DNA from 3 places in the Oleiphilus sp. HI0066 genome. Region 2 is predicted to be linked to each of the others. Evidence: predicted binding sites of a transcription regulator. Region 2 holds the regulator's gene; each other region holds the start of a gene.
The links. The regulator sigma-54, encoded in region 2, starts transcription at its own class of promoters, with help from an activator protein. The targets are predictions, from matches to a motif close to TGGCACNNNNNTTGCTNT.
Positions count from the first base shown of each region.

Region 1: flgB (flagellar basal body rod protein FlgB) is a predicted target of sigma-54. The motif match lies at 3,706-3,723, and genes of this name have one in related genera.
Region 3: A3738_RS31310 (PEP-CTERM sorting domain-containing protein) is a predicted target of sigma-54. The motif match lies at 2,842-2,859, and genes of this name have one in related genera.

Region 1 is NZ_LWFH01001356.1:28,688-35,368, forward strand. It holds gene flgF (flagellar basal-body rod protein FlgF) at 1-3, opposite strand, end outside; gene A3738_RS20490 (flagellar hook protein FlgE) at 152-2,125, opposite strand; gene A3738_RS20495 (flagellar hook assembly protein FlgD) at 2,146-2,823, opposite strand; gene flgC (flagellar basal body rod protein FlgC) at 2,836-3,270, opposite strand; gene flgB (flagellar basal body rod protein FlgB) at 3,273-3,674, opposite strand; gene A3738_RS20510 (nitroreductase family protein) at 3,808-4,383, opposite strand; gene A3738_RS20515 (adenylate/guanylate cyclase domain-containing protein) at 4,573-5,955, shown strand; gene queF (NADPH-dependent 7-cyano-7-deazaguanine reductase QueF) at 5,979-6,681, opposite strand, start outside.
Region 2 is NZ_LWFH01001211.1:15,114-21,794, forward strand. It holds gene yjgA (ribosome biogenesis factor YjgA) at 1-74, opposite strand, end outside; gene mgtE (magnesium transporter) at 94-1,455, opposite strand; gene A3738_RS16650 (HPr family phosphocarrier protein) at 1,568-1,837, opposite strand; gene rapZ (RNase adapter RapZ) at 1,879-2,754, opposite strand; gene ptsN (PTS IIA-like nitrogen regulatory protein PtsN) at 2,776-3,240, opposite strand; gene hpf (ribosome hibernation-promoting factor, HPF/YfiA family) at 3,264-3,566, opposite strand; gene A3738_RS16670 (RNA polymerase factor sigma-54) at 3,643-5,145, opposite strand; gene lptB (LPS export ABC transporter ATP-binding protein) at 5,330-6,055, opposite strand; gene lptA (lipopolysaccharide transport periplasmic protein LptA) at 6,036-6,620, opposite strand; gene lptC (LPS export ABC transporter periplasmic protein LptC) at 6,604-6,681, opposite strand, start outside.
Region 3 is NZ_LWFH01001345.1:4,330-11,010, forward strand. It holds gene A3738_RS20220 (tetratricopeptide repeat protein) at 1-1,126, opposite strand, end outside; gene A3738_RS20225 (UDP-glucose/GDP-mannose dehydrogenase family protein) at 1,222-2,544, opposite strand; cyclic di-GMP riboswitch class I at 2,894-2,979, shown strand; gene A3738_RS31310 (PEP-CTERM sorting domain-containing protein) at 3,021-3,791, shown strand; gene A3738_RS20235 (archaeosortase/exosortase family protein) at 3,939-5,402, shown strand; gene asnB (asparagine synthase (glutamine-hydrolyzing)) at 5,404-6,681, shown strand, end outside.

The DNA.
Region 1 (6,681 bases), on a different contig from region 2:
CACTTGAGTGTCCTTTTTTCGTCAGATATTTACTATTAAGAGGTATAAAGCAATTTATCTGCCAAGGACTAAACGCAAAAAAGGAAAACACAGAAGTGCTTCCCTTTTTTATCGCCTTCAACCAGAAGGCGGCGAATATCAAAAAAGAAAATTAGATATTCAGAATAGTCTGCTGAATCGTATCAGCGGTCTCGATAGTCTTTGAGTTAGCCTGATAATTACGCTGAGCAACGATCAAGTTCACCAGCTCTTGCGACAAATCAACATTCGATGACTCTGTCGCAGAAGAAGTTAATAAGCCTAATGATGCAGTCCCCGGCGCACCAACAACAGCATCACCAGAAGCAAATGTTTCTACCCAAACACTGTCACCAACCGGCGCCAAACCCTCTTTGTCTCGGAAGTTTGCCAAAGCTACTTGACCAAGAACCTGAGTCTCACCATTTGAGAAACGCGACAAAATAACACCTGAACTGTCTACATCTAGACCAACCAGTCGACCGGTTGTATACCCATTTTGCCCTAAGTCATTCACAGCAAACGGGCTGCCGAATTGCGTCAGTGTAGCGATATCGATTTCAAAGTTTGAACTGGTTGGAGGGAATTCTACCGGCAAGGTTCCGCCGTCTACCAAATTGATCGGTAATGCTGCGCCATTTGGATCACCATTTTCATCACGAGGCACCCAGTTAGAAATCAACACATCATCGGTCAAAGTCTGATTAAGCGAACCATCGCCATTGAAGACAACGTTGAATGTTGCGCGAGACGCCTGATCGCCAATTAAAGGGTCACCCACATCGAAGCCATCAATTTGAACATGCATCTGCCAAGTGCTCTGCTCTTGTGCCACGTTAGATGGCTGAGGCTGCTTCACAAAATACAAGTTCAAGATATGCGAGTTACCAAGACTATCGAAGATTTCTGTTGACGTTGCATGGTTATAAGTACCTGCATCTGTTGGATCAAAGCCATTATTGACAAATGGCTGACCAACGGTTGAACCAACGAGTGTGCCGGTACCAGAACTAAAGGAGAAGTTGTCATCCAAGGTAAAGTCGACAACACCACCAACCGTTGCCGCGACAGTACCGCCAACTGCTAAAGCAAGTGCACCAGGAGAAGAGCCTTCAATGTTGTATGCGTCACCTGCTGCACCCGCAACACCGAAGCGCAAATCTTCACCCTGATCTTGAATAATTTCTAGGTCACCTGCGCCATTGATAACAGCAGTAGTACCGACTAATGCAGACGAGTTAATTTGCTGACCAATGTCCGCCAATTGCTCGGCATTGGTTTGGGTTGCAGCTGAAGATGGCTGAAACGTCACTCCATTGACAGTAATCGTCATTGAATCAGAAGTGTTAGCCCAGCTCGCCACTGGTACCGTCACAGTTGTTCTTGCCGTTGCATTTACACCATCAACCGCACTGAAACGATCAGCGACAGCTCGCGCACTTTCGTTAGCGACAGTGGTTACGTTCTCTGTTGTAGTCGGCGTAGCAGGGTTACCGTCATCATAGGTGATTGTAACGGTCTGAGCTGAGTAGTTGTTGTTGGCACCAGCTTGCGCAATACCAACTTCCGTACCATCAGCAACTACAGTTGTACCTGAAACCGCTAAAACTGATTCAGAAGAATCGAGGTTCAACAAAGTATTAACAGAGGTTGTTTGACGTGGCGCCAAGTCATTTGTTTCTACTTCCAGATCACCAAGCACACCAGACACATTGCCTTCGTCATCAGCCTGAAAACCTTGAACTTGCATTCCAGTATTATTAACAAGGAAGCCTTCTCGGTTCACACCAAATTGCCCTGCACGCGTATATTTCACTTCATCGTTATCATTGACGATGAAGTAACCGTTACCGGTAATCGCCATATCAAGGCCGTTATCAGTGAACTCAACATTACCTTGGCTGTGGATCTGACGAATAGCCTGCACCTGCACACCATCACCAACGTCGGTTACCCCACCGCCAAAAAAGCTATTTGAATAGGCATCACCAAATTCAGCACGTGAACGCTTGAAACCAACCGTACTTGCATTCGCAATATTATTACCAGTGACCTCGAGGTCTGTTGCGGATACTTTTAATCCACTGAGTGCTACATTGAATGTCATATTGAACCTCTACTGATTAATTAATTAATTTCGCGCACGTTCTCTAACGGAACGCCACCTAAGCCAGCCAAGTTAAGTGTCACTTCGCCGCTTTGAGCGATTGATACACTATTCACTTGCGAAGCAAACAAGGTATCGACCTGCTCAGCGCCCGCGCTTGTTTTTATTTCTGCTTTTATTGTGTATTTGTCTGCAGGCATCTGATCACCCTGCTCATTCAAACCATCCCATTCAAACGGCACTGAACCGGCAAATTGTTGCCCAAGGTCAACACGCCGCACGAGCTCACCTGAACCATTCAAAATAGAGATAGAAAGATTGCTAGTTCCAGACGGAATGTCTGCAATGCCGCTAATCGTTCCACTTGCCGAAAGTGGAGCCTCAGCGCCTGGCACCAACACAGAGCGCCCAACCATGGCAGACGCTTGCAATGCTTGTGTAGACTGGAACTTATTGGTGAAGTTATTCACCGTGTTGTTAATTTGTTGCATTTCTTCTAGCGCACTAAATTCAGCTAGCTGCGAGATAAAGGCACCGTTATCTTGAGGCTCAAGAGGGTTTTGATTCTCGAGCTGAGCGATCATCAGATCCAAAAACTCGTTTTTACCCAAGTCACCTTTCTTTGCCGCTTCGCCGTTATTTTCTAAGCGATACTGCGCTAGAGGATCAGCAACACCGGAGGTATTAATACTTGTCATCGTCTATCTCGCCTATTGGCCTAAAGTTAAAATTCGTTGCATCATGGTTTTGGCTGCCTCCATGACATCGACATTTGTTTGAAAACTGCGCGAGGCGGACATCATGTCAGCCATTTCCTCTACAACATTCACATTGGGATATATGACGTAGCCCTGCTCATCCGCCAAAGGGTGATCCGGCTGATAACGCATATCCAACGCTGCATCACTCTCGACAATACCTTTAATCTGAACACCTTGAGAACCCGCATCTGTCATACTCGGCATTGCACCTGTCATAGCGCTTTCTTGAATCGCTGCAAATACAGGCTTTCGCGCTCGATACACTTCGCCAGTACTGCTCGCTGCACTATCTGCATTCGCGATGTTACTAGCGGTTGTATTTAAACGTACCGACTGTGCCGACATGCCAGAACCGGCAATATTAAAAATGGAATTTAAAGACATGCTTATTCACCCTTTATTGCTTTGCTTAGGGATTTAAACTTTCCATTCAAGAACTGAAAGCTCGCCTGATAGTCGAGAACATTCTTGGTAAATTCAGCAAGCTCTTGCTGCGTATCTACTGTGTTCCCGTCTACGGATGGCTGAGTTGGCGTTCGGTAAAGAACTTCCGCTCCGGATTGACCTTGGTTCGGAGCAATGTGACCGCCTTGCGTAGCGCTCATCGCTAACTGCCCATCAAGCATGCTTTGCTGTTCAGCCATCGCCGCTTTGAAGTCAATGTCGCGCGCTTTGAATCCGGGCGTATCTGCATTTGCTAAGTTGTTTGCCATCAACTCAGCACGCTGCACTCGAAGCTCTACAGCTTGCGGGTGAACACCTAATGCATTTTGAAATGAAATCGCCATTTAACTCATCCTAGTTAATCTAAGAGGTTAAAAAGCAAGAGAAGTGCCAATTATTTTTTCTTATTTTTCAATAACTTATAAATTGCCGCTTTTATTGCCCGCGGCAAGGCTTATCCGTCATGCGACGCGAGCGTTATTGGCCAGTCCAAAAAGAAAAACTATCCTCTAAAACGGGGTCTACAATACGCTTTGCGTCTCCTTCAGGCGTTCCTATATATAAAAAGCCGACGAGACTTTCGTGCTCAGAAATTCCTAAACCACGCTTCACAACAGAGTCGACTGCCATATCGCCCGTTCGCCACATCCCTCCAAACCCTTCTGCTTGTAAAGCCAAAAGGATGTAGGACAACCCGGCAGCAACACATTGCTCCTGTTCAAAATAAGGCACTTTGGGATGATCGATATTCTTCGAAACGGCCACTAAAATCATCGGTGCGCGAAACGGCATTTTTTTACACTTTTCGATCTTCGCTTCACCACAATCTGGATTGGCCGCAACTGCAGCCTGCGCAAATAGCTCACCTAGCTTGGTTCGCGCATCACTTTCCACAATCAAATATCGCCCTGGGCGAAGTACCTTGTGGTCAGGCGCACGTAGTGCACTTTTCAAAATACCTTTTAATTGTTCACCTTCAGGTGCAGGTGAAACTAATCGTGGAAAAGACACGCGCTGATGCAAGAAGTTTAGGATGCTGTTTTCATAGCTCATGATGAATCGCTTTACACAGAGAACATTTGTTAATAAAAAAAGGAGGTGCTAACCTAAGCCACCAAAATTAAGGCTAGGCAAGACTCAAGCAGCAATAATACAGAATAAGCGCGCTTGCCTAAATAGATTGCGAAGAAAGGAAATACCCAGTTTTACGAACACCTCTTTTATTCGTTTGGGCAGTAAACTATGGCAAGTGAACCAAGTATAATTAATTATGATGCGCCGCCGTCAGTCATGCCGGCCTATAATGGGCGCGTACTTGCTTACCTAACGTCTACTCTCACCTTTATTACGGGCATTTTATTAGGTCATTTTGATAAGAACCTAATTTGGTTTGTGCCTTTCGCCATGCTTTGGCCCCACCTTTTATATTTCTTCGTACGTCATTTCAAACTTGCTGATAATCCAACCGCTCGTGAAGTAACCTTACTTATAGACGGTGTTATTGTTGGGTGTACGATTGTTCTCATCGAATTCAGCCTCACTGCTTCTTTATTCTCGATCATTATGGGTGCGTTTAGCTTCATTGTTGTAGGAGGTATGAAGCTATTAGTACTCGGCTGCATCACGGCATCTATATCATTAGGATTAAGCGGCTTAATTTTCGGATTTAACTTCAATATAAATGAGCCGGTATTGGTGACTCTTGTGGCTGGTATTGGGGCAGGTGTCTATGTTGCTGTTACCGCATATTACACACACCAACAAGCGAAGGCCTTGGTAAAAGCGAAGTCACAGATTCAGCATCAACGAGAACAGTCGATCTCACTATCGCATAAGCTTGCGAAGTATCTTTCACCACAAGTATGGCAATCTATCTTTACCGGTGAACGTGACGTTCGTCTTGAAACACAACGTAAGAAATTAACGATCTTCTTCTCAGACATTAAGGGCTTTACCGAACTTGCTGAGGAAATGGAGCCAGAGAGCCTCACTGAGCTTCTGAATAACTACTTTAATGAGATGTCTCAAATCGCATTAAAGTATGGCGGCACTATTGATAAGTTTGTCGGCGATTCGATCATGATCTTCTTTGGCGACCCGACAAGCCGCGGACCAAAAGAAGATACGCTTGCCTGTGTAGCCATGGCGATCGAGATGCGTAAGCACATGAAGATTCTCCGCCAAAAATGGCAAAGCCAAGGGATCAAAACACCTCTACAAATTCGTATCGGCATCAGTACTGGATACAGCACGGTAGGTAACTTCGGCGCCGAGAATCGCATGGATTATACGATCATCGGAAAAGAGGTAAATCTTGCGTCTCGTCTTGAGAGCTTAGCGGAGCCTGGAGAAATACTGATCTCTTACGAGACCTTCTCGTTAGTCAAAGATAAGGTAATGTGTAGAGATAAAGGCGAGATCACTGTAAAAGGATTCTCTCGCCCTGTGCCAATTTATCAGATCGTCGATTTCCGCAGAGATATTGGCGCTGGCCAGAGTTTTATCGAACATGAAACAGGCGGCTTTGCGCTGTACTTAGACACCGAAAAAGTCACAACTGAAGAGAAAGACTTAGTTGTTCGGGCCCTTGAGCGCGCCGCGGAAAAACTCAAGGACCGCGATTAAATCAAATAGTTCTCTTTTAAGAACTACTGCCTAACATATCGCGTTTGAGGACAGACAGAAACACGGTCTTCGGTTGCTCGATAAGGGTTGATATCTAAGCCCCCGCGGCGCGTATAACGAGCCATTACACTCAAAGATGTACATCCACACTTCGCCAAAATATCAGTAAATATTTGCTCACAGCAATGTTCGTGAAAGTCCTGACAATTGCGGAAAGATACCACGTAGCGTAGCAAACTTTCACGATCAATCTTAGGCCCTTTGTAGGAAACAACCACAGTCCCCCAATCTGGTTGACCCGTTACCGGACAATTCGATCGTAACAAATCTGAATATAAGGTTTCTTCAACAAGCTCATCGCTATCAGCTTGAAGCAGATCTGCGTTTGGCTCGTACACAAAATCTTTGGCATCCAGATGATCAACGCTTTCACCAGCTGGTAGGTTTACCGCTTGAATATCAACAAGGTCGTGTAACTGAACCGTTACTGCAGCACCTGCTGCTGTACTCAAGTCCTGCTCTAGAGTTTCAATCAATGCGTCTTTACTTTTTATCTTCTCTTGATTAAATGAATTGAGATACAACTTAAACGACTTAGACTCGATGATATTCTTCGACTGACAAGGAATACTAAAAACCCCAATGGCGACTTCTGGCTTACCATTAGTGTTTAGCCAAGACACCTCAAAACTCGTCCAAACATCTTCACCAGCAAATGGTAAATCC
Region 2 (6,681 bases):
TTAATTTGGCTACGACTTTTAATGTCTTCGTCGAAATCTTCGTTGTTGCTATCGAATGGGTCGTGCTGACTCATAAAGTACCTGTGATCAAATTTATGCGTAGGCGATTGAGGCTAGGCCTAAAAAGGAGAGGAAGCCTACAACATCAGTGATAGTAGTCAAGATCACGCCACCTGCGAGTGCTGGATCAATGTCGCGCGATTTCAAAAAGTAGGGGAGTACGGTACCTGCTATAGCGGCTACAACGAGATTAATCATTAAGGCTGATGCGATTACGATTCCGATCGTGATGTCTTTGAACCATAGCATTGCGAGGCCTGAAACCACGGCAGCCCATAATGCGCCGTTAATCATGCTCACAGTGAACTCGCGATTGAGTAGCCACTTTAAGTTGCCACTACTGATTTGACCGACTGCCATACCACGTATCACAAGTGTAAGAGTTTGGCTTCCTGCTATGCCGCCCATACTGGCAACGATTGGCATTAGTACAGCCAGTGCCACGACTTTTTCAATAGTACCCTCAAACATGCCAATCACGGCAGAGGCAATAAAGGCGGTGACTAAGTTTATGCCCAGCCAAACAGCGCGCCTTTTGGTTGTTTGCTTCACCGGTGCGAAGGTGTCTTCATCCTCGTCGAGCCCCGCCATACTCATCAATGAGTGATCAGCATCATCCCTAATGACATCAACCACGTCATCAATGGTGATACGCCCAAGCAATATATTATCGTCGTTCACGACTGGTGCGGTGACCAAGTCCTGACGTTCGAATACATTCGCGACTTCGCTATCTGGCATATTGACGTTGATTGTCGTGATGTCTGTTTCCATGACCTCACGAACCGTAGCACTTGGGCTAGATACCAACATCGTAGTTAGTGGAAGGATACCGACCAAAACACCATTTCGGCTAACAACGAGAAGACTATCTGTCATCTCGGGTAGGCTTCGGTGTCTTCGCAAGTAGCGCAGAACAACGTCCATTGTGATGTCCGCACGGATAGTTACCGTGTCGGTGTTCATCAGGCCACCGGCAGTATCTTCCTCGTAGGCGAGGACTTCCTCGACACGTTCCCGGTCTTGGCTGTCCATGGAGTCTAGGACTTCGCCAATGACAGCTTCAGGTAGGTTCTGCAGTATGTCTGCTAGGTCATCTGTATCGAGATCTTCGGTGGCGTCGATAAGTTCTTGCGCATTTAACTTGCTCAAGAAATAGGCTTGGACGTCTTCGCTTAGGTCTTGAAGAACCTCTCCGCGATAATCATCATCGACGAGCTGCCAAATAATATTACGCTGTTTAGGTGGAGAAGACTCGATGAGGTGAGCGACATCGCTCGTCGATAAGCTCTTATTAATAATGCGAGCTACTTGCTTCAGAGAGCCGGCTTCAATGGCATCCGAAATGGAGCGCCAGTGTTGCTCTGGTGTCTGATTGTTAGAGTAGCTTGCCATGGGAACGCCGAAAGTTTGTTTAAGCTATGAGTATAGCGTATGGCGTGCAGATCGGTTGATTAATTTCTTAAGAAAACAATGGCTTAATAGGATAAGTTATAACGAATTAGAGTTAACTTTCTTCATCAAACCGATTATTGATCAATGTTTTCAAGGCATTCATGGCTTGCTCTTCATCCGCGCCATCAACAGTAATCGTTATCTGGGTGCCCTTGCTGGCTGCAAGCATCATGACAGACATGATGCTTTTTCCGTCAACTTCTCTATCGTCTTTTGTGATGGTAAAACTGCTTTCAAAATGACCGGTGCATTCCACGAATTTGGCTGCTGCTCGGGCATGCAGTCCAAGATCATTGATAATTTCGACAGTTTCGCGAAGCATTCGATTCCCTTTGAAGTCTCAGTGTTTTCTTAGAATTTATTTTATTGGGTTTTCATTGGAGCGGATAGTTCTTTGTGGCGAATCAACACGCTTTTGTGAGATTGCTTAAAGTATGCTCCGATTTTTTCGCATAAATAAACGCTACGATGCTGGCCGCCTGTGCAGCCAATGGCAATTGTCATATAGCTGCGGTTATTTGAGGCGAATTGATCAATCCACTTGTCGAGGAAAGTAATAATTGAAGACTCCATTTCCTCGACTTCTGAATGTGAACTTAAGAAATCTTCAACAGGTTTGTCGAGCCCCGTGAATACGCGTAGAGATGGGTCCCAGTACGGATTAGGGAGGCATCGAACGTCAAAAACATAATCTGCATCGCTAGGCACGCCGTGTTTGAATCCAAACGATTGGAATAGTAGGGCCATTTCTTGTGTAGCTCTGCCTGCTACTCGTAGTTTGATATGGTCACGCAATTCATACAAAGACATGTCGCTTGTATTTATATTGAGGTCAGCCTGCCTGGAAATGGGTTCTAATAAAACGCTCTCTTTGTTGATGGCTTCGCTTAAGGAAATGTCGGGAGAGCTTAAAGGGTGTTTTCTTCGTGTCGCATGAAAGCGCTTTATGAGTGTTTCGCTATCCGCGTCAAGAAAGATAATGTCTGTTTCGATATTCTGATTTTGAAAGGCTTGATAAAAAGCAGGGAAGTTTTCTATGCCGCTTTGTAGGTTGCGGGCATCAATGCTCACGGCAACTTTTGCCAAGCGCTCATCTGTTTGTCTTGCTGATTGTGAGCCAAGCTCTAAGAGCAAACCGACAGGTAGGTTGTCGATGCAGTAATAGCCTAAGTCTTCTAAAACATGGAGGGCAGTACTCTTACCTGAGCCCGATCGGCCACTAATAATTACGAGTTTCATGGTGCCTCCACAGTAAGGCAGTTAGCTTTCAGTCATTAACGTATAAAGCTCAGAATCAGATGATGCAGCACGTAGTTTATTGCAAAAAGAAGAGTCATTAAATCTTTCCGCTATTTGGCTAAGTAACTCTAAATGTTCGCTGCTTGCTTCTTTAGGAACGATCAGAACAAACAGTAGATTAACTGGTTGGTTGTCGATTGCGTCAAACGCGATATCTTGTTCAAGTGTAAATAATGCGCCTATGACTTTTGAGCATCTCAACATTCTGCTGTGAGGGATGGCAATTCCTTGTCCGATTCCAGTGCTACCTAATTTCTCACGGGCAATTAGATTTTCGAATAAATCTTCTTCAGACAGCTCGGGGATTTCTTGTGAAATTGCAGCTGCGATATGCTCTAGTGTTTTTTTCTTGCTAGTGCCCGGGAAACTGACGCGAGTCAGTCCCGGAACAAGAATAGAGCTAATAGTAATTGAACCTTCGTTCATTTTTCTTCCAATACTACGAGTAGCTACACGGCCCCATGCGAGCGCGCAACTTGTTTTTCTTTGTGTTTCAGTATCTGTCGATCAAGCTTGTCTATAAGCTTATCGATAGATGTATACATATCTTCGTCTTCTGCAGTACCGTGAATGTCTGCGCCGCTAATGTGAAGTGTGGCTTCCGCAATTTGTCTTAGCTTTTCCACTGAAAGGGTGACCTGCACATTTGTTATACCGTCCACGTGACGCTCAAGCTTCTCTAGCTTGTCAGTAACGTAGTTTTTCATTGAATCTGTTAGTTCAACGTGGTGACCGGTGATGTTTACTTGCATAAATGTCTCCTTGTTGGTTTTTTGCGGAAGAAATTTCCGCGGATGCTTCTAACAAGTCTTGCGAATATACAGCTTCTTACATTAAACGCTTCCTTTCGTTAGAAGGCGGGATTGACATCGCTTCGCGGTACTTTGCAATAGTACGGCGAGCAACGTTAATGCCTTGATCTTTGAGTAGGTCTGCAATTTTGCTGTCGCTAAGAGGTTTCTTAGGATTTTCAGCAGCAATTAATTTTTTAATGATAGCGCGTATTGCCGTCGATGAGCATTCGCCGCCAGAAGTCGTCCCAACATGGCTTGAGAAGAAGTACTTCAGCTCAAAGATGCCACGCGGTGTGTGCATATACTTTTGCGTTGTTACGCGAGAAATTGTGGATTCATGCATATCAACTGCTTGGGCTATATCATGGAGAATAAGCGGTTTCATTGCTTCTTCACCATAGTCTAAAAAGCCTTGTTGATGTGCAACAATTTTGCTTGCAACTTTGAGCAAAGTCTCGTTTCTGCTTTGGAGGCTTTTTATAAACCACTTAGCTTCTTGAAGTTGGTCCTTCATGAAGTTGTTGTCGTTGCTATTATCTGCACGTTTTATAAAGCCAGCGTAGCTGTTGTTTACGCGAATCTTAGGTGCGATTTCTGGATTGAGCTCTACTTTCCAGCGCCCATTTACCTTTTTCACCACGACGTCGGGAACAACGTATTCTGGTTCCGCTTGAATCACTGACTCGCCTGGGCGAGGGTTTAGCGATTGGATCAAGCGAAGAACTTCTTTCAAATCGTCTTCTTTAAGACGACTTCTTCTGATGAGCTGTGCGTAATCGCGACTACCCAGCAGATTGATATAGTGGCTGACGACAAGCTTGGCTTGCGGTAGCCACTCAGTGTCGGGATCTAGTTGACGTAACTGAAGCATTAGACATTCTTGAAGGTCTTTTGCGCCCACGCCTGCTGGGTCAAAATGTTGAACACGCTTCAGAACTGCGTGAACTTCTTCTAGTTCGACTGGATCTTCATCTTCTTCGTTAAATAGACCTTGATGAATATCTTCAATGGTATTTTGTAGATAGCCTTCCATGTCAATCGCATCAATAATTGTTTCTGCAATTAAACGATCGCGGTCAGAAAATGGTGTTAGATTAAGTTGCCATAGCAGGTGATCATTCAGAGACTCGCTAATTGAATTTCTGCTTTCGAAATCGCTGTCGTTCTCATCTGGCATTGTGCCAGAGCTTGCTGGGCCACTTGTTTGGTAGATGTCTTCCCATGCAGTATCGACAGGTAAATCGGTTGGTATCGAATCGCTAAATTCATCGCGTTCGCTTTCGTGAAGATCTCGTGATGGCTCGACTTCTGAATTTGATACTTCGCTAGATTGTTCATTTTTTGAATTTTGCTCTGACTCGCTATTTGGCGTCTCAGGACTGTCTTCAATCATTTCTAGCATTGGGTTTGATTCCAATGCTTCTTGGATTTCCGCCTGAAGATCTAGAGTCGATAGCTGAAGCAGTTTAATAGCCTGCTGCAGCTGGGGCGTCATTGTAAGACTTTGCCCCATTTTGAGTTGTAGGGATGCCTTCATTACCATCAGTCGGTCATCCTAACTTTTTCAGTGTTTTTGTCATTGTCGAACGAATTCTCTATGTGCTTGTCCAGCACGTAATGTCATATCTTCTATTTTAAGAACTTCCGAGAAGAATTTGAACGAGTTTTTGATGAACTTAGTTAAACCTTTTTTCACTGGTAATTGCACAGGGAATTTGGTTTTAAATTGTAAATTCATCGCCAAGGTAAACCTCGCGCACCTTTTTGTTCTCTAATACTTGCTCAGACGAGCCTGATGCAATGATGTGTCCATTGCCAACAATATAGGCTTGTTCGCAAATGTCTAAGGTCTCTCTCACGTTGTGGTCGGTGATAAGTACGCCAATATCTCGGTCGCGAACTTGTCGCACTATTTGCTTGATGTCGCTTACTGAAATTGGATCAACCCCTGCAAAAGGTTCATCTAGTAGAATGAAATCTGGCTCCATTGCGAGAGCTCTCGCAATCTCGACGCGACGGCGCTCGCCCCCGGATAAAGCCATACCTTGGCTGTCGCGAATATGTTCTATATGAAATTCTTTTAGTAATTGATCGGCTTTTTCGCGTTGTTCGGCCTTGCTTAATTCTTTTCTCGTTTGCAGAACGCTCAGAATATTTTCATATACAGTAAGTTTTCGAAATATTGATGCTTCTTGTGGTAAGTAACCAATACCGGCTTTTGCGCGCCCATGCATTGGCATGTTGCTAATGTCTCTGTCATCAATGAGGATTTGGCCCTTATCCTTGGATACTAGGCCAACGATCATGTAAAAGCAGGTAGTCTTACCCGCGCCGTTCGGACCAAGCAAGCCAACAATTTGTCCTGTTTTGATTTCAAGCGATACGTCGATAACAACTTGTCGTTTTTTGTAGGCTTTAGCAAGATGCTTAGCTTGAAGTGTCTTCATTAGGATTCGCTTGGTCTAGATTGTCGTTGGTTTGTGAATCGGAGTTTTCACTTGAAGGCTCAGATGCTTGAGGGAAGTACTGAATCTTCACTCGTTTGCCACTATCTTGATCCCCTTTGGCGCGAATTGCTTTGTCCATGATGTCGTATTCAATGCGATTTCCGGAAAACGAATTGGTGTCCTGGGCGAGTGTGGCGTTGCCGTTAAAAATCAAAACAGCATCTTTTGCTTTATACGTGATTTGTTCAGCTTGGCCGCTGGTGTTTTGAATATTGCTACTGGCGTCTGTTTGCTTGAATGTCGCGGGTGTACCATTCGCAATGATTTGTGTTACGGCGCGTTCACGAGCAAAAACACTGATGTTATCTGCGGTGAGTGTTGTCGAACCCTGGCGAATGATAACGTTGCCGCGATAGGTCGAAAAACCCTGTGAATCATCGATCACGGCACTGTCGGATTCAATTTCAATAGGTTGGGTTCGATCTACGTCAATGCTGTGAGCATTGTGCGTGGCAGTGAGTAAAAATAAAGTGACTAGAGCTAGGCTATTAATTCGCCAAGTCATAAATACCTCTAACGCGTTGAGAGAGTTCGATTTTTCGATCGTTGAGCGATGCTTCTAATCC
Region 3 (6,681 bases), on a different contig from region 2:
CGATAGTTGGTTCTAATGCGTCTAGAACACGCCGAGGCTCGTTCAGTTTAAGATTGGTTGCCATATATACTTGGGTCGCCAGCGGGCTTGCCGTCTCTGGATCAACCACATCATCTAAGTAACGCGCTGCGGCTTCGGTATCGCCCTGCATGTAACTGATAATACCCAGCACCTGACGTGAACGAGTATGACCAGGATACTGCTCTACTAACTTCTCAAGCTTCTCTTTAGCTTGATCTAAACGATTCTCTTGAAAATCGGCCAAGGCTTCTTGGAAAGTATCATTTGCTTCGGTTGCGCCTGGAAATGCTTCAGAGAGAAGCTTTGTATAAATGTAGGCTTCGTTCGCGCGACCTTGTCTTGTAAGCACATAAGACAAACGCTCAAGCGTGAGTACACGATCAGGGAGCATTTGGTCGCTGGTCGGCAAAACAGACAGCAATTCACTTAAGGTTGATTCAGCATTCTCTAACTGATTTTCAGAAATCTCGATACCAGCTTTCAGCAATTGTGCTTTCGGGAACGCTTCGTCGTCAGCACTGACTTTTTCTACTAACACGAGCGCTGCAGGCATTTGACCTTCTAAGGCATTAAGCGTTGCCATACCGACATTCGCTCTGCCATCTTGAGGATTATTAGTTAAGAGCTTTTGATAAATAACGCGAGCTGCGTCGAAATCACCTTTCTTAGAGAGTAAGTCAGCCTCAAGCAACATCTTTTCACGCGTTGGCTCTTTAAGTTGCTCTAAGGTAGAAGAGGCAGATTGGAATTTACCCAACGCAATATAGGTTTCGGAAAGCTCCAATAAATAAGACTCTGAAGTCTCGCCAGCAATTGCCTCGAGGTAACTTCGGGCATTTTGATGGTTACCGACCTCATTCATTGCATCAGCAAATTCGATCATCACTTCAGGCTTACCACCAGACTTCTTCGCAGCGTTGCGATACTCAATCATCGCTGCCTTGTATTGCCCCTGAGACTGATACGCTTTCGCTCTGTCTAAGTGATTCTGAAACTCGGTATCCGTATCATCGCCGCCACAAGCTCCCAAAAAGAGCGCGGCAGACACTGCGGTAACAAGCTTTAATTTACTTACCTGACGTCGAATACTTCCTTTGCTTTCCATGATCAACCTTATTCTTCATTCAATGAATATCTACACGCAAAAAAGGTATCTATTCGACGCGTTGATCAACAGATACCTTTGGTACTCATCAGACTTTATGCTCGGCCGATTGAGTAATATGTAATGCCATAATTTTTAACGATAGCAGGATCGTACAGATTTCGTCCATCTACGATCAAAGGATTCGCTAACTTTTGCACAACAGCTTCATAATCCATGGCTCGGAAAGCCTTCCACTCTGTACAAATCACCAAGGCATCTGCACCTTCAAGAGCCGCATCTTTATTCGTGACCAAAGTAAGATCTGCACGCTCACCGTAAATACGTGAACATTCTTCCTGAGCTTCGGGGTCGTAGGCCACGACTTTGGCACCTGCATTCCATAATGCTTCCATCAGACAACGCGATGGCGCTTCACGCATGTCATCCGTTTCTGGTTTAAAGGCCAAGCCCCAAACTGCAATCGTTTTACCTGCTAGCTCACCATTAAAATGAGCACTGAGTTTTTCAAACAAACGATGCTTCTGGCGGTTATTCACATTCTCTACAGACTGCACAAGCTCTGATTCATATCCAGCATCTCGTGCGATACGTGTTAAAGCCTGCACGTCTTTAGGGAAACATGAACCACCATAGCCGGCGCCAGGATAAATAAACTGAAAGCCAATGCGCGGATCAGAGCCGATCCCTAAACGCACGCTTTCAATATCTGCATCAAGTCGTTCAGCCAAATTTGCCATTTCATTCATAAAGCTAATCTTGGTTGCCAGCATTGCGTTAGCCGCATACTTCGTGAGCTCAGCAGATCGAACATCCATGAACAGAATCTTGTCATGGTTACGATTAAACGGCGCGTACAACTCACGCATTGGTGCTTCAGACGACTCTTTCGAGCAACCAATGACAATTCGGTCCGGCTTCATGAAATCGCCTACAGCAGCACCTTCTTTCAGGAACTCTGGGTTAGAAACCACATCAAAATCAATCTCTACGCCGCGCTCCGCGAGCACACCCTCAATTTTCGCACGCACTTTATCGCCCGTACCGACGGGTACTGTAGACTTATCGATCACGATTTTTTCGTCTTGCATATGGGTCGCAATCGTTTCAGCCACCGCCAATACATACTGCAGATCTGCAGAACCGTCTTCATCGGGAGGAGTACCAACCGCGATGAACTGCAACTTAGCAAACGCAATGGCCTCTTCCGCTTTTGTCGTAAACTTCAAGTTACCCGCAGCAAAATTATTCTTAACAATGCTTTCAAGACCAGGTTCGTAAATTGGAATAACGCCGTTATTGAGCTTTTCAACCTTACTCTCATCGACATCAACACAAATAACATCGTGCCCCATGTCAGCCAAACACGCGCCGGTCACTAGCCCGACATACCCTGTCCCAAATATTGATACTTTCATTATTTACCCTTTGTCATTAACGCTTTGCTCGCGCCTTCCCTGCTTATCCTGCATGCTTAGTTTTAGTGAGTTTTTGACTAAAAATCGTTACCAAAACCAAGCTCTAAATTGCGAGCTAGAATATGACCGCAATATTACACTTATAAGTAAGACTAACGGAAACTTTTCATTCCTCTTACCTCATCACGGAACTGTTTCACAGGTTCACATTTAAGCGTCAGTGTTTTTTACACATTTACTCAACTTCGATTCCCTCTAAATCTCTACCCTACTAACTTAACGAGCCTTTAATGTTTTTGGCGTATTAATTGCAAATTTTCATGCCATCAGAAAATCATCTGGTAAAAACAACGAAGTACGCCAAACCAATTGCGAGATTGGGACGGAAAGCCAAGGGTCTGTTACTAAGGATGAAACAGACAGCCGGTTGCCACTTCAACAATTATCACGCTTATAAAGATAAATGGAGCATTACAATGAAACTAAAAAGCGTAATGACAGGTTTGGCACTTACAGTTGCTGCAGCTTCGGCTCAGTCAGCTGCAATCATCAGCGTTTCAGCTGGTGATGCTGCTTACCTTTCTGGTGTTGAATCAGCATTCTTAGGCACATTAGTTGCGTCAGACACTGAAAGCTTCGACGGCTGGGATACTAGCAACGCAGTATTCACCGGCAGCCAGCACGAAAAGTGGATTGACTCAGCAACAACACTAAGCACTGCGGTTGGCGATTTTACACTAACAGGTGCGGGTCAAGCAGGCTCAAACACTAACAACGGTAACCTTAAAATCGAAAGCTCTCGTACTGGCGAATATGGTCGTGAAGTTCTAGCGAGCGATGCAACTGACTTCTGGTTAGATAGCAACGACGCAACAAACGTTGTTTGGAACATCGATGCAGACGATTCATACAATGCGATCGGCTTCTACTTGGCAGACATCAACGACCAAGGCGGCCGCATCAAGCTTACTTATGAAGACGGTTCTACTGAAGAATACCAAGTAAATACTTCATTCCCGAGCGGTTCATTGTTCTACACAACTATCATCAGCGACATGGCTATCACAGGCGCGTCTCTTTACTTTGATAAGTGTGACGATCCAAACGGTTGTAACTCATACAACTACTCTGACGGTTGGGGCATCGACGACATCACTGTTGGTCACCACGTTCCAGAGCCAGGCACTCTTGCTCTTATGGGCTTAGGCCTTGCTGGTTTAGGTTTCGCGCGCCGCCGTAAAGCTTAATAAGCCACATCACTCTGATACCGGATCAAGTCCGGCATGACGATTGAGCACTAAAAAGGACACCAAACGGTGTCCTTTTTTCATTTAAAACAATGAGGTATTGCAACCCCTTACCATTCAGCTACCATGAATAAACACGCGTATTACATGGCTGGATGGATTTTGCCAACACTCACTCATACCTACCTGCAACTAAGCAGTCTATTTTTAGCTGTATTTTTTGTTTTTTACCCAACAACAGAAGTACTTTTAGATCGCTGGCTTAAATTCGATGAATCTTTATCTCATGGGCTTTTAGTGATCGCCATGAGCATTCATCTCAGCGCAAGAACTCTGCATAGAATCGAAACCCAAAACATTAAGAACGGCTCTCTATCAAACTACCTAACTTATATCGGTTTGGCATTATCAAGCCTTGCTTGGCTCGTCATATCTAGCGCTAATATAAACATCCTCGAGCAAGTTTTAATCCCAATTATTTTATGGTTCGCCACTGCCAGTTATTTAGGGCTACATATCGGTTTAAAACTCCTCCCCTCCATCGCATTCGTTTACTTTGCTATACCGATTTGGGACTACCTCAATCAAGCCCTTGTCGACTTAAGTAGCTTAACTGTGACTTGGCTAGTCGATCTCATCGACATTACCGCTCTTATCGAAGCAAATACCATCACACTTCCCTATGGTGCTCTAGTGATTGCCGACGGGTGTTCAGGACTGCGTTACTTTACAATTGCATGCGCACTCGCCGTATACGTAATTCTTGATTCAAAACCTAATAGGGCTCTAAGCACCAAGCTATTAGCAACCGCAATTGCACTTAGTCTATTCTCCAACTGGCTCCGAATTTTCTTGTTGATACTTATTGCTTATGAAACAAACATGGAAAGCAGCTTGGTCGCCGATCATGAAACCTTTGGCTGGATTATCTTCTGTATAGTGTTAGCGCCTCTATTTTTTATCGCTCGTCGGTTTGAACTATTCCCAGAGCAAAAGGAGCCTAGTAAACAAGCACTTTCTATCAAAAAAATAGCGCTTACATTCGCCCTTTTAATGCTAACACCTGTTTTAAGCTTCGCTCTAAATAGCGCAATAAAAGTACCCAATATTATTTCAAGCTCTCAATTAAGCTATACACCAGCAAAACCAGATACAAACATACCGAAACTTCCAAACGCAAAAATCTTGCTGCAGAAGAAAGCAAACAATTACGTGCAAAACATCCAGCTTTATAGAGTACTTAACTGGAAAGAAGAGAGCACCGAAAACCTTGTACCCTATTGGCCATCGCCATTTTCTCACACTGACTGGCTAGTCGAATCTCGAAACATTATTACCGCAGATACGCAACAATTTCAGTATGTTGGCCTTAAGCACAAGTTACGAGGTTACCGAGTATGTCTTGCATATCGTTATCAAGTGGGTCAACAAGAAGCGCTCTCGTATAAAAAAGCGAAGCTATTGCAAATCCCCGCAATACTGACGGGAACCAATTATTTTGAAGCGCAACTCGCAATCACCAATGCAAAAGACTGCGCTGCGACCGAGCCCTCAATGATTAACGCCCTCACTGAATTGAATACACCACTCATAGAAGTAAAAGGTTCATAAAATGTGCGGCATCACTGGCTTTTTCGTACAAGCTAATAAAACTGAACACACTGAGGCATCTTATACACATCTTAAGCTGATGGCAGATGTCATTGAGCATCGAGGCCCTGATGCCGAAGGTTTCTGGGTGAACACTCAGAACTCTGTGGCACTTGCTCACCGTCGCCTTGCCATTGTTGATTTAAGCGAGACAGGTCAACAACCAATGGAAAGCCAACACTTTGTATTGGTATTCAATGGTGAGATCTATAACTTTCGGGTTATAAAAAAAGAGCTAGAAAAGCTCGGCCAATCATTCAACGGCCATAGCGACACAGAAGTATTGTTATATGCCCTTGAACATTGGGGCTTACAAAATACGCTCGATAAGCTAGAGGGCATGTATGCGTTTTGCGCGTACAATAAATCAACAAATCAAGCATATCTCGTTAGAGACAGAATGGGAGAAAAGCCCCTCTATTTCAGTAAACAAGGGCATAAGTTTTTCTTTAGTTCAGAGCTTAAAGCGCTCAAAGCAAACCCATCATTTAACGCAAAACTTAACCGCGAAGCACTTGGAGTATACCTTCAACACAACTGCGTTCCTGCGCCTTTATCAATCTATGAAGATTGCTTCAAACTTGAACCAGGTCAATATCTGCAGCTCGATTGCGAATCTCTAGGTTACTCGCTCAATACTTATTGGTCAGCAACTGAAGTAATGATTCAGGGAAGCGAGCAACCTTTCGCAGGAACAGAAACCGAAGCCGCTGACGCACTTGAGGCGACACTGCTTAGCTCGATTAAAGATCAAATGCTGGCCGACGTTCCTCTCGGCGCATTTTTGTCTGGTGGAATTGACTCCTCTACCGTCGCAAGCATTATGCAAAGCTTGTCAGACAAAGCGATCAACACTTACAGCATTGGCTTTAATTTCGATGATTTTAACGAAGCCGAACATGCGAAAGTAATTGCCCAGCACTTAGGGACAAACCACACAGAGTTTTATGTCAGCGAGCAGGACACTAAAGATGTGATTCCAACACTCGCAAATGTTTATTGTGAACCTTTCGCAGACTCTTCTCAGATCCCTACTTACTTAGTCTGTGAGCTTGCAAAGCAGCATGTCACAGTAGCTTTGTCAGGAGATGGTGGAGATGAATTATTCGCAGGATATTCTCGATATCAAAAAGTGCTTGATAGCTGGCGAATACAACAAGGCCCTAGCGCGCTAGAAAAGGCTGCTCATTTTCTGCCTAAAAACCTTTTCAATACGCTTATCTCTTTACCACTCGGAGTG